Regions from separate parts of the Hwanghaeella sp. LZ110 genome, predicted to be linked through region 2. Evidence: predicted binding sites of a transcription regulator. Region 2 holds the regulator's gene; each other region holds the start of a gene.

Region 1 (3,249 bases), on a different contig from region 2:
ATATCGGCCTTGTCCACCTCGTCAATCAACAGGACAGGGGCCGGATCAGTCGTGAACGCCTCCCATAGTTTTCCTTTGATGATGTAGTTGCGGATATCGTGGACCCGTTCGTCGCCCAACTGGCTGTCGCGCAGGCGACTGACGGCATCATATTCATACAGACCCTGCTGCGCCTTGGTGGTGGATTTCACATGCCATTCGATAAAGGGGCGATCCAGGGCGGTTGCGATTTCCCGCGCCAATTGCGTCTTTCCGGTACCGGGCTCTCCCTTGACCAGCAAGGGGCGTTGCAGTGTGACAGCGGCATTCACGGCGACGGCAAGATCTTCGGAGGCGACATAGCTGGACGTGCTGGTAAAGCGCATTGAGGATAATCCTGAGGGCAAGGGTTACGGATGGTCACTGACCCTAGTGTGCCCCCCTTGCGCAATCAAGACTCTAGCCTTGAAGCGCGATCAAAGTCCGCAATGTTCCAGAAGCCAGATTTGAGGAAAACCCTGCATTGATTTGCGCGGTTCCTGCGGAATTTGCTGCTGCCAGATTGGAGAGTAGGGAAACCTGGGACGCCAGGGATTCTGTTGGCTCTCCAGCCGCCTGTGCCTGTGACAGGGCCGATTGCATGAATCCGAGCAGGTCGGTCTTTTCGTCAAGTTTTCCGCCAGAGTAATAATTGCCCGGCAGATTTGACAGGAACTCTGCGCCCTTGGTCTGTAACTGCAGGATATCCTGATCACTGGCAGCACCGCTGTCTTTCAACGCGCCTGCCAGTTGGTCAATCTCGGTTGGAGATATGCCGGTGACATCGAACATTTTTGCGATGTCGGCAAAGGACAGGCTGGTTGACTTTATCTCTTTGTCATTTGAATTGAAGAGGTTGGCGATAAAAGAGTTTGCGTTAGAATCGGCAACGTCCTCCTTTTCCGGACGCTTTTCTGTTCCCGTTAATAGGGAGGCTCCAGCACTGAAAAGGCTAAACGCTGCGGCTTCCAGCATAACCCAAATCCTCAATCGGTTTGCATTGAGGGTATTTATGCAAGCGTTATGCCAATGGCGCGCGGATCAGCTGGGCTTTTTAATGGCCGAGTGCTCTCGCAGGGGTTCGCTTTCTACAATCAATTGCGTGCGGTCACTTGCATAATAGGACAGGCCGTACTCAATTGCCCGCCCGTCCAGATCAACATTGATGCTTTCTGTCTGCAGGACGGGGCGTGTTGGCGGTTGCTGTAAATGAATCGCCAGTTGGCGCGTTGGCATTGTGGCGGTGATGCGTGTGGAAAACCTTTTGTAATCGTGCACGCCACAGGCATCCAGGGCGGCGGTGATCGATAAAGTGTCACGAAAGGCTGCAATCATTCCCGCAAATCGTTTTGCGGGGAAGTAATGAGTGGCAACACTGATCGGGCGACCATCAACTTCACTGACCGCTTCCAACAGCACGACGGGGGCACCCTTCCGCAGATCCAGATTTCGGGCAATGACCGCGTCGGCACGGACCTGTTCGGTCCGCAGCAGCGTCTTGCTGGGCATGCGGTTGCCACTGGTGATGTTTTGGGTGAAGCGGGTACGCTCCCCAATGGGATATTCGATCAGGTCACTTTGGACAAATGTGCCGCGTCCTTGTTCAATTCGGACCTTGCCAATTTCCTGAAGGTAACTCATTGCGCGGCGAACGGTGTGGCGATTGACAGCAAAACGACGCGACAGGTCGGCTTCTGTGGGAAGACGGTCCCCCGGCTCATAGACGCCCTGGTCGATTTCGGCCTCTAATGAGCCGGCAATCTGTCGCCAAATTGGTTCTCCATCAGAAAGATACACGACTTGCCCCTTTGGTTATGCCACCCGTCACAAGAATTTCATCATCAATGCCATGCTTCGATCTTGCAATTGGGTCTAAGCTTAGGCATCTTATATTTGTCTAGACGTCTATACGAAAAATTGACGACTGTCTAGACCTTTGACTGGTTTGTTGAGTGTCGTGGCATCTTTGTCTTAACAGGAGGCGGTTTGTGAGGAATGAAAATTCCAACCCAGATATAGAGGATGATCGGTCCTGGCGGGCGCCTTTGTCTGATGACCAGCGCGCCCGGCAAGCCTGGATAGGGGTCTTGTCCATGGCCCCTTCCGCCCGTTTGTCAGACTTGTTCGAAGCGGTACCTGAAAAACCGGATTATGAATTTCTTCGGAAGCCGGAAAGCGGGTTGATCATGACCCAGGGCCGAATCGGTGGGGCCGGTGGAGCCTTTAACATGGGCGAAATGACGGTGACACGCTGCAGTGTGAAATTGTCTGATGGGACAGTCGGGCATGCTTATCAGGCGGGCCGTGACAAGAAAAAGGCGCGCTGCTGTGCCCTGTTGGACGCGATGCTGCAACAGCCTGATCGCCAGGCGGAAATCATGAAATCAATTATAGAGCCGTTAAAGGCCGAACAGGCGGCGCGGGATATGGCGCGCGCTAAAAAGGTTGCGGCGACGAAGGTTGATTTTTTCACCCTTGTGCGGGGGGAGGATTAAACGATGACCCTTACCGATTTGGCCCCCGGCTTTGCAGATCCGGTTCGCGATGCTGCAGTCAGTTTTCGCACCATTCTGGATGCGATGGCCCGGCCGGGTGAATTGAAATTACTGCCTGTGAAGGCCCCGGTTCCTGCCCCCTTGAATGGGGCGGCGGTCTGCATTGCCTTAAGCCTGATGGATCCAGATACGCCCTATTGGTTGGCGCCAGATCTGCGCAATGACCGTATCATTGGACATTTCAGCTTCCATACCGGTGCCCCCTTTGATGCGGATATTGCAAAGGCACAGTTCGCTTTTTTCCCGGTCGCGGATCTGCCGCAAGTTATGCTGGATTTAGCGATTGGCACGGATGAATACCCAGACCGGTCTGCGACAGCCATAGCATTGGTGCCCGGATTCGATGTGGTCGGGGGCGCGCGTTTGGCCGGGCCAGGCATTGAAACAACGTGTGATTTTGCACCTGGTGGAATGACCGCGGACGCCTGGGACGCCCTTGAGCGCAATGCGATGCTATTTCCATTGGGGGTGGATACCATTTTCGCGGGACCAGACAGTCTTGCCGCGATCCCCCGCAGCACACGCCTAACCCGATTGGAGGCTTAGACCCATGTATGTTGCTGTAAAAGGCGGTGAGCGCGCGATTGATAATGCCCATCGCTTGCTGGCCGAAGATCGGCGCGGGAAGACGTCCACCCCGGACTTAACGGTGGATCAGATCCGCGAACAGATGAAG
Region 2 (3,249 bases):
GGCGTCCGGCATGGCTGGAATAATCCATCCCAAACCGCCCCTTGACGCACAGGCGCTGTTCATTGGCTGGCCCATTCTTGCCGCGTACTTCAACGATTTTATTGTCTTTAACATGGATTTCCGTCTGACAGCCGACGCCACAGAAGGGGCAGACAGAGTCTACAATCGAGTCCGCTGCACCGACATAGACCTGACTTTCATCGACCTTAGTGGCGGGCATCAACGCCCCGGTCGGGCAGGCCTGAACACATTCACCACAGGCGACACAGGTCGATTGGCCCATCGGATCATCAAAATCAAACACGATCTTGGCCCCGTGCCCGCGATAGGCCATGCCGATCACATCATTGATCTGAACTTCCCGACAGGCGCGAACACACAGATTGCAATGGATACAGGCATCAAGATTGACCCGCATTGCCGCATGACTGGCATCCGTTTCAGGCGTCGCGCGCTGAGGAAAACGGGATGTTTCGACATCCATTTTGTCCATCCATGTCCAGAACTTGCTGTCTGTTTCATGGGCGACTTCCCGCGCGGGCTGATCGGCCAATAACAGTTCGAACACCATATCCCGGGACGCCTTGGCGCGATCAGAGGCGGATTTAACGACCATGCCTTCACTGGGCGTGCGGATACAGGAGGCCGCCAGGGTCCGTTCGCCCTCAATCTCCACCATACAAGCACGACAATTGCCATCAGCACGATAGCCTGGTTCCGGCTGCCAGCACAGATGCGGAATTGTTGTGCCTTCACGTTTGGCGACCTGCCAAATGCTTTCGCCAGGAAACGCGGTCACATCGCGTCCATCAAGAGAAAAGGTGATGGTTTTCAAGGCTGTGTCGGGCATCGCAAATCCTTTTACCCTCTGTATCACAGAGGACAGGCTGGTTCCAGGGTCGGGAGGCACAATGCCTTATACCGCCCTGGAATTATAGCCAATTTGCGCCGTTCAGCGAGAAAAGAGCGTCAAGTTGTCAGCTTTGCAGTTCCAAAGCATAGCCGGCGGACCGCACGGTGCGGATCACATCGGTCTCCCCACCTTCATTCAGGGCCTTGCGCAGGCGACGGATATGCACATCAACAGTGCGCAATTCGACATAGACATCACGACCCCAAACCGCGTCCAGCAGTTGTTCACGGCTGAAGACCCGACCCGGATGCTCCATGAAATGACGCAGCAGGCGGTACTCCGTCGGGCCCAGCTTGATTTCGCGGCCATTGCGATGAACGCGGTGGGCTGCCAGATCCATCTGAACATCCGCAGCATTCAAGGCCTCATCCGACAAGGCCGGGCGAGAACGGCGCAGCAAGGCATGCACCCGGGCCGTCAATTCCGCGGGGGAGAACGGCTTGGTGACATAATCATCCGCACCAGAATCCAGGCCGCGCACGGTATCGGCTTCCTCGCCCCGCGCCGTCAACAGGATGATCGGCAGGGTCTTGGTGGCCGGACGGCGACGCAGCTGGCGGCATACTTCAATGCCGGACAATTGCGGCAGCATCCAGTCCAACAGCACGATATCGGGTGGATTTTCCTCAATCGCGACCAGGGCCTCTTCGCCATCGGAAACGGCATCGACCTCAAAGCCTTGATATTCCAGGTTATAGCGCAGCAGCGTCACCACTGCGGTTTCGTCTTCGACAATCAATACTTTGGGCTTCATACCGCCCATTGATTTCACCGAGACTTGATCGCGCACATCAGACATTGCCCGTTGGCCCGTCGTTATCGTCTTCATCGTCGTCATCTGAGTCATCCTCTGGCTGCATGACTTCATAGTTAGAGGCATCCGCCTTCGGGCGGCGATCGCCCAGGGACACACCTTCCACCTGGAAATGGATGATTTCAGCGATATTGGTCGCGTGATCGCCAATTCGCTCCAGATTCTTTGCGATAAACAGCAAGTGGGTGCAGGGCGTGATATGCCGAGGGTCTTCCATCATATAGGTCAGCAATTCACGAAACAGGCTGGTGTATAGGGCATCAACCTCTTCATCGGCCTCCCACACTTCAATGGCTTTGGCCGTGTCGCCTTGCAGATGGGCGTCCATAACGTCTTTCAACATGGCTTGAACCGGGCGACCGATGCGCAGCACGCCCCGCAACAAGGGCTCTGCCGGAAGCTGGTTCAGGGCCATGGCACGTTTGGCGATGTTCTTTGCGTAATCGCCGATCCGTTCAATGTCCGAAGACGTGCGCAGGGTGGATACAACATAGCGCAGATCATTGGCCATCGGCTGGCGCAGGGCCAACATCCGCACGACCAGACTTTCGATCTCGTGCTCCAGCGCATCGATTTCCTTATCCCCGTCCTTCACGGCCATCGCCAGCTTATTGTCGCGTTTTTCAATCGCGATCAGGGCGTTGGCCAACTGACTTTCCGCAAGTCCACCCATCCGGGCCAACAGCTTGGTCAGTTTTTTAAATTCATTGTCATATTCTGCATGAATATGACCTTCGGAGACATTCGACATGATACATCACTCTTTCTATCAGGTGCCGGGCGAGCCCCGCAGGAGACCCAGTATATCAGGATTCGGAAAAAATCAGCCAAACCGTCCGGTGATATAACCTTGCGTCCGCTCTTCCTTGGGATTGGTGAAAATCTGTTCTGTTTCACCATATTCCACAAGATTCCCCAAATGGAAGAACGCTGTCTTTTGTGACACGCGTGCCGCCTGCTGCATGGAATGGGTCACAATGGCGATGGTGTAGTTTTCGCGCAATTCGTGAATCAGATCCTCGATCTTTGCAGTCGCAATCGGATCCAGCGCCGAACAGGGTTCATCCATCAGAATGACTTCCGGGGCGACGGCGATTGCACGGGCAATACACAGACGCTGCTGCTGACCACCAGAAAGTCCGGTGCCCGGCTGGTTCAGGCGATCCTTTGCCTCACTCCAAAGGCCTGCCTTCTGCAACGAGGTTTCAACAATCTCGTCCAGTTCCGACTTGTTGCGAGTCAGGCCATGAATGCGCGGCCCATAAGCCACGTTCTCATAGATCGACTTGGGGAAAGGATTGGGCTTCTGGAACACCATGCCGACGCGGGCGCGAAGATGCACGACATCAACATCCCGATCATAGATATCCTTGCCATCCATGATGATCTCACCATGGACGCGACAAATATCGACGACATCGTTCATCCGGTTCAGGCAGCGCAGGAAAGTCGACTTACCGCAACCGGACGGGCCGATCAGGGCAGTTACTTCGTTTTCCATGATGTCGATATCAACATCAAA
Region 3 (3,249 bases), on a different contig from region 2:
ATATCGCCGATATCCAAAACGCCCAAAACCAAACGCCCCGAAAATGTCTTGGGTTCAAAACCCCCTTCGAGGTATTTAACGAAGGATCAATAACCGTTGCACTTCAAACGTGACTCCACCGGGGCGCAATGGCGGTAGACGTTGGCACCAGAACACGGGAAAGATCGGGTACCAGAATGCGCAACGGACGACTGCCCAGTGCAATTTCCATTGGCGCCTGACCGATCAGATCACCATCAGACTGAATGGGTTCCCCAACCGGGCCATCAATACGCACCCGCCGCGCCCGCAACAGCGTCGCATCCGGCAGTTTAGCGACACGATTGGTCAACAGGGCAAATCCATATCGAACCAACGCCCATCGACTGGTACCCTTCAACAGCACGACACTGATGCTGTCATCACCCAGCCTGGTATCAGGGGATATCACGAATGGCCCCGCATAGTGACTGGCATGGGTCACAATCGCCAGTCCCGCCTGATGGGTGTGGCCGTCAACGGTAACCGTGATCGTGGTTTCGGCGTTACGTACAATTTCCCGAACCGCCGCCATCACATAAGCCATTTTGCCAATAATGCGTTTCAGCTTGCTGTTTACTTCCGCGACCACGCGCGCGTCGGGCCCTGCGCTGACCATCAACAGGAAGCCACGCGCGCCCGCCAGAGCTGGATAAATCTCAGCAACGCGCCCCTGTGACGGCATTTCTGCGGCGCGCTTCAACTTCAATCCCAGGCCTAGTTCAAAGGCAAAGACATTTGCAGTTCCCAGAGGAGCAATGGCCATCGGGATCGGGCGCCCGATCAAACCATTGGCGACCTCATTAATTGTGCCATCCCCGCCTGCGGCCACGACAACATCAACTGTGGCAACATCAAGTTCCGCTGCAATATTCGTCGCATGACCGGGCCCTTCGGTACGGCGCAAGACGACATCATGACCGCGCGCGCGCAAATGCTTCAAGAAACCACGAAGACGACCGCGCTGACGAAACCCTGCAACAGGATTATAAATAACCGCCACCCGCCTGCGAATCGGGTCCGCAACTTCCTTTTTATTTACCACTGATAAGGTTCTCCATTACGACGAAACAAGGGAAATAGAGTGTCTTAGATGTAATTTCTATTTCTTTTTTGTTAAACTTAGGTGAAAGAAAATAAGAATTACCATAATTACTTATTTTCTTCACACTACACCCGTATTCCCTGCGGATCGAAAGATTTAAAGGCGGATACGGATATGCACGGGTTTCGCGGCGTCAGTCGTTATCGCACAGTATGGATCTCTGACACCCATTTGGGAACCAGGGGATGCAAGGCGGAATTCCTTCTGGATTTTCTGCAACATACGGAGTGTGAAACACTTTACCTGGTTGGCGACATTATCGATGGATGGCGCTTGAAGAAATCCTGGTATTGGACCGCAACACAAAATGACGTTGTACAAGAAGTTCTGAGGAAAGCCCGCAAGGGCTGTCAGGTAATCTATGTTCCTGGCAATCATGATGAAGTGCTGCGCGACTACACCAACCTGTTTTTTGGGGGCGTGTTGGTCAAGGATGAAGCAATCCACAAAGGTGCCGATGGACGCAGCTATCTGATCATCCATGGGGACAAGTTCGATTCCGTTGTGAAATACGCCAAGTGGTTGGCCTATCTGGGGGATTGGGCCTATACGATCCTGCTGTCGACCAATCATTACTTCAACCAGGTGCGACGTTGGTTAAACCTGCCCTATTGGTCGCTGTCTGCCTTCTTGAAGCAAAAGGTCAAGAACGCCGTCGAATTCATCAGTAAATTCGAAGAAGCCGTCGCGCATGAGGCCAAACAACGCGGCGTAGATGGTGTGATCTGTGGTCACATCCATCATGCCGAAATGCGCGAAATCAATGGAATATTGTACTGCAATGATGGCGATTGGGTCGAAAGCTGTACTGCCCTGGTGGAACATGCCAATGGCCGCATGGAAATCATCCAATGGACGGACAACACAGCACATGTCCCGGTCCTGCAGGACCATAGAATGACTGCGAAGGCACCTGTATGAACGCCGTGACATCAAAGAATATCAGCGTGACAACGGCGCAACCCGATATCTCCGCCGTGCCGGGCCAGCGGCTGGTTATTGTCAGCGATGCCTGGCTGCCACAAATCAATGGCGTGGTGCGCACATTGGATCGCACCCGACAGGAAATGGAAAAGCTGGGGCTTGAAGTGCATGTCATCGGCCCGGATCGTTTTCGGACCATCCCATGCCCGACCTATCCAGAAATCCGGCTGGCGATGAATGCCTTATGGGCCCTGCCGAAAATGCTGAAGGACCTGATGCCGGCTGCCATCCACATCGCAACCGAAGGTCCGCTGGGATCTGCGGCAAGACGCTTTTGCAAAAAGCACAAGCATCCCTTTTCCACCAGCTTTCATACCCGCTTTCCAGAATATATCCATGCCCGATGCGGCCTGCCGGTTTCCATCACCTATGCCTGGATGCGGAAATTTCATGGCGACGCATCGGTGACCATGGTCACCACGCCGACCATGCGCACCGACCTGGACAGTCGGAAATTCAAGAATCTGGAAATCTGGTCCCGGGGCGTTGATCTGGAGCTGTTCCGTCCGCGCCCGAAAGACATTCTGGATTTCCCCCGCCCAATTTTCATGAATATCGGCCGGGTTGCGGTGGAGAAGAATATTGGGGCCTTTCTGGAATTGGGTCTGCCCGGCACCAAGGTCGTCGTTGGTGGCGGCCCCCAACTGGAAGAACTGAAGGCCGCGTATCCTGACGTTAAGTTTCTGGGGCCCAAGACGGGCGAAGACCTAGCGCGCCACTATGCCGCCGCCGATGTTTTCGTCTTTCCCAGCCGAACGGATACATTTGGGTTGGTTCTGCTGGAAGCCCTGGCATCCGGGGTGCCGGTCGCGGCCCTGCCAGTGCCAGGCCCCATCGATGTGATTGGTGACAACAGTTGTGGTGTTCTGGATGAAGACCTGCAACGCGCCGCCATGCGGGCCCTGGAAATTGATCCTGCCCTGTGCCGTCGTCATGCGGAAAAGTTCAGCTGGGAAGCATGCTCCCTGCAATTTTTGCAAAACCTAACGGCAAATCAAAAGCCAAAACCTGACCAATCATCCTAAGCCATTTCGCTTATTTGGTCGCCAGCAATTGAATCCCGGATTTACCAAAAGACCAGGTTCGCTTGTGCATCACATCCGAAAAGCCAACGCGCTTTAAGAAGGGAACAATATTTTCCC

The links. The regulator PhoB, encoded in region 2, activates phosphate uptake and scavenging genes when phosphate is short. The targets are predictions, from matches to a motif close to TNTCATAAAACTGTCA.
Region 1: the regulator PhoB is predicted to act here: its motif matches at 1,841-1,856, upstream of phnF (phosphonate metabolism transcriptional regulator PhnF).
Region 3: the regulator PhoB is predicted to act here: its motif matches at 1,124-1,139, upstream of ACOSDM_RS19395 (UDP-2,3-diacylglucosamine diphosphatase).

What each region holds. Positions count from the first base shown of each region.
Region 1 is NZ_JBLZHT010000004.1:237,267-240,515, reverse strand. It holds gene ACOSDM_RS09835 (AAA family ATPase) at 1-365, opposite strand, end outside; gene ACOSDM_RS09830 (hypothetical protein) at 439-993, opposite strand; gene phnF (phosphonate metabolism transcriptional regulator PhnF) at 1,060-1,815, opposite strand; gene phnG (phosphonate C-P lyase system protein PhnG) at 2,007-2,513, shown strand; gene phnH (phosphonate C-P lyase system protein PhnH) at 2,517-3,119, shown strand; gene ACOSDM_RS09810 (carbon-phosphorus lyase complex subunit PhnI) at 3,124-3,249, shown strand, end outside.
Region 2 is NZ_JBLZHT010000002.1:3,254-6,502, forward strand. It holds gene fdhF (formate dehydrogenase subunit alpha) at 1-850, opposite strand, end outside; gene phoB (phosphate regulon transcriptional regulator PhoB) at 978-1,667, opposite strand; gene phoU (phosphate signaling complex protein PhoU) at 1,705-2,478, opposite strand; gene pstB (phosphate ABC transporter ATP-binding protein PstB) at 2,551-3,249, opposite strand, start outside.
Region 3 is NZ_JBLZHT010000013.1:57,562-60,810, reverse strand. It holds gene ACOSDM_RS19400 (diacylglycerol/lipid kinase family protein) at 104-1,063, opposite strand; gene ACOSDM_RS19395 (UDP-2,3-diacylglucosamine diphosphatase) at 1,238-2,044, shown strand; gene ACOSDM_RS19390 (glycosyltransferase family 4 protein) at 2,041-3,132, shown strand; gene ACOSDM_RS19385 (class I SAM-dependent methyltransferase) at 3,143-3,249, opposite strand, start outside.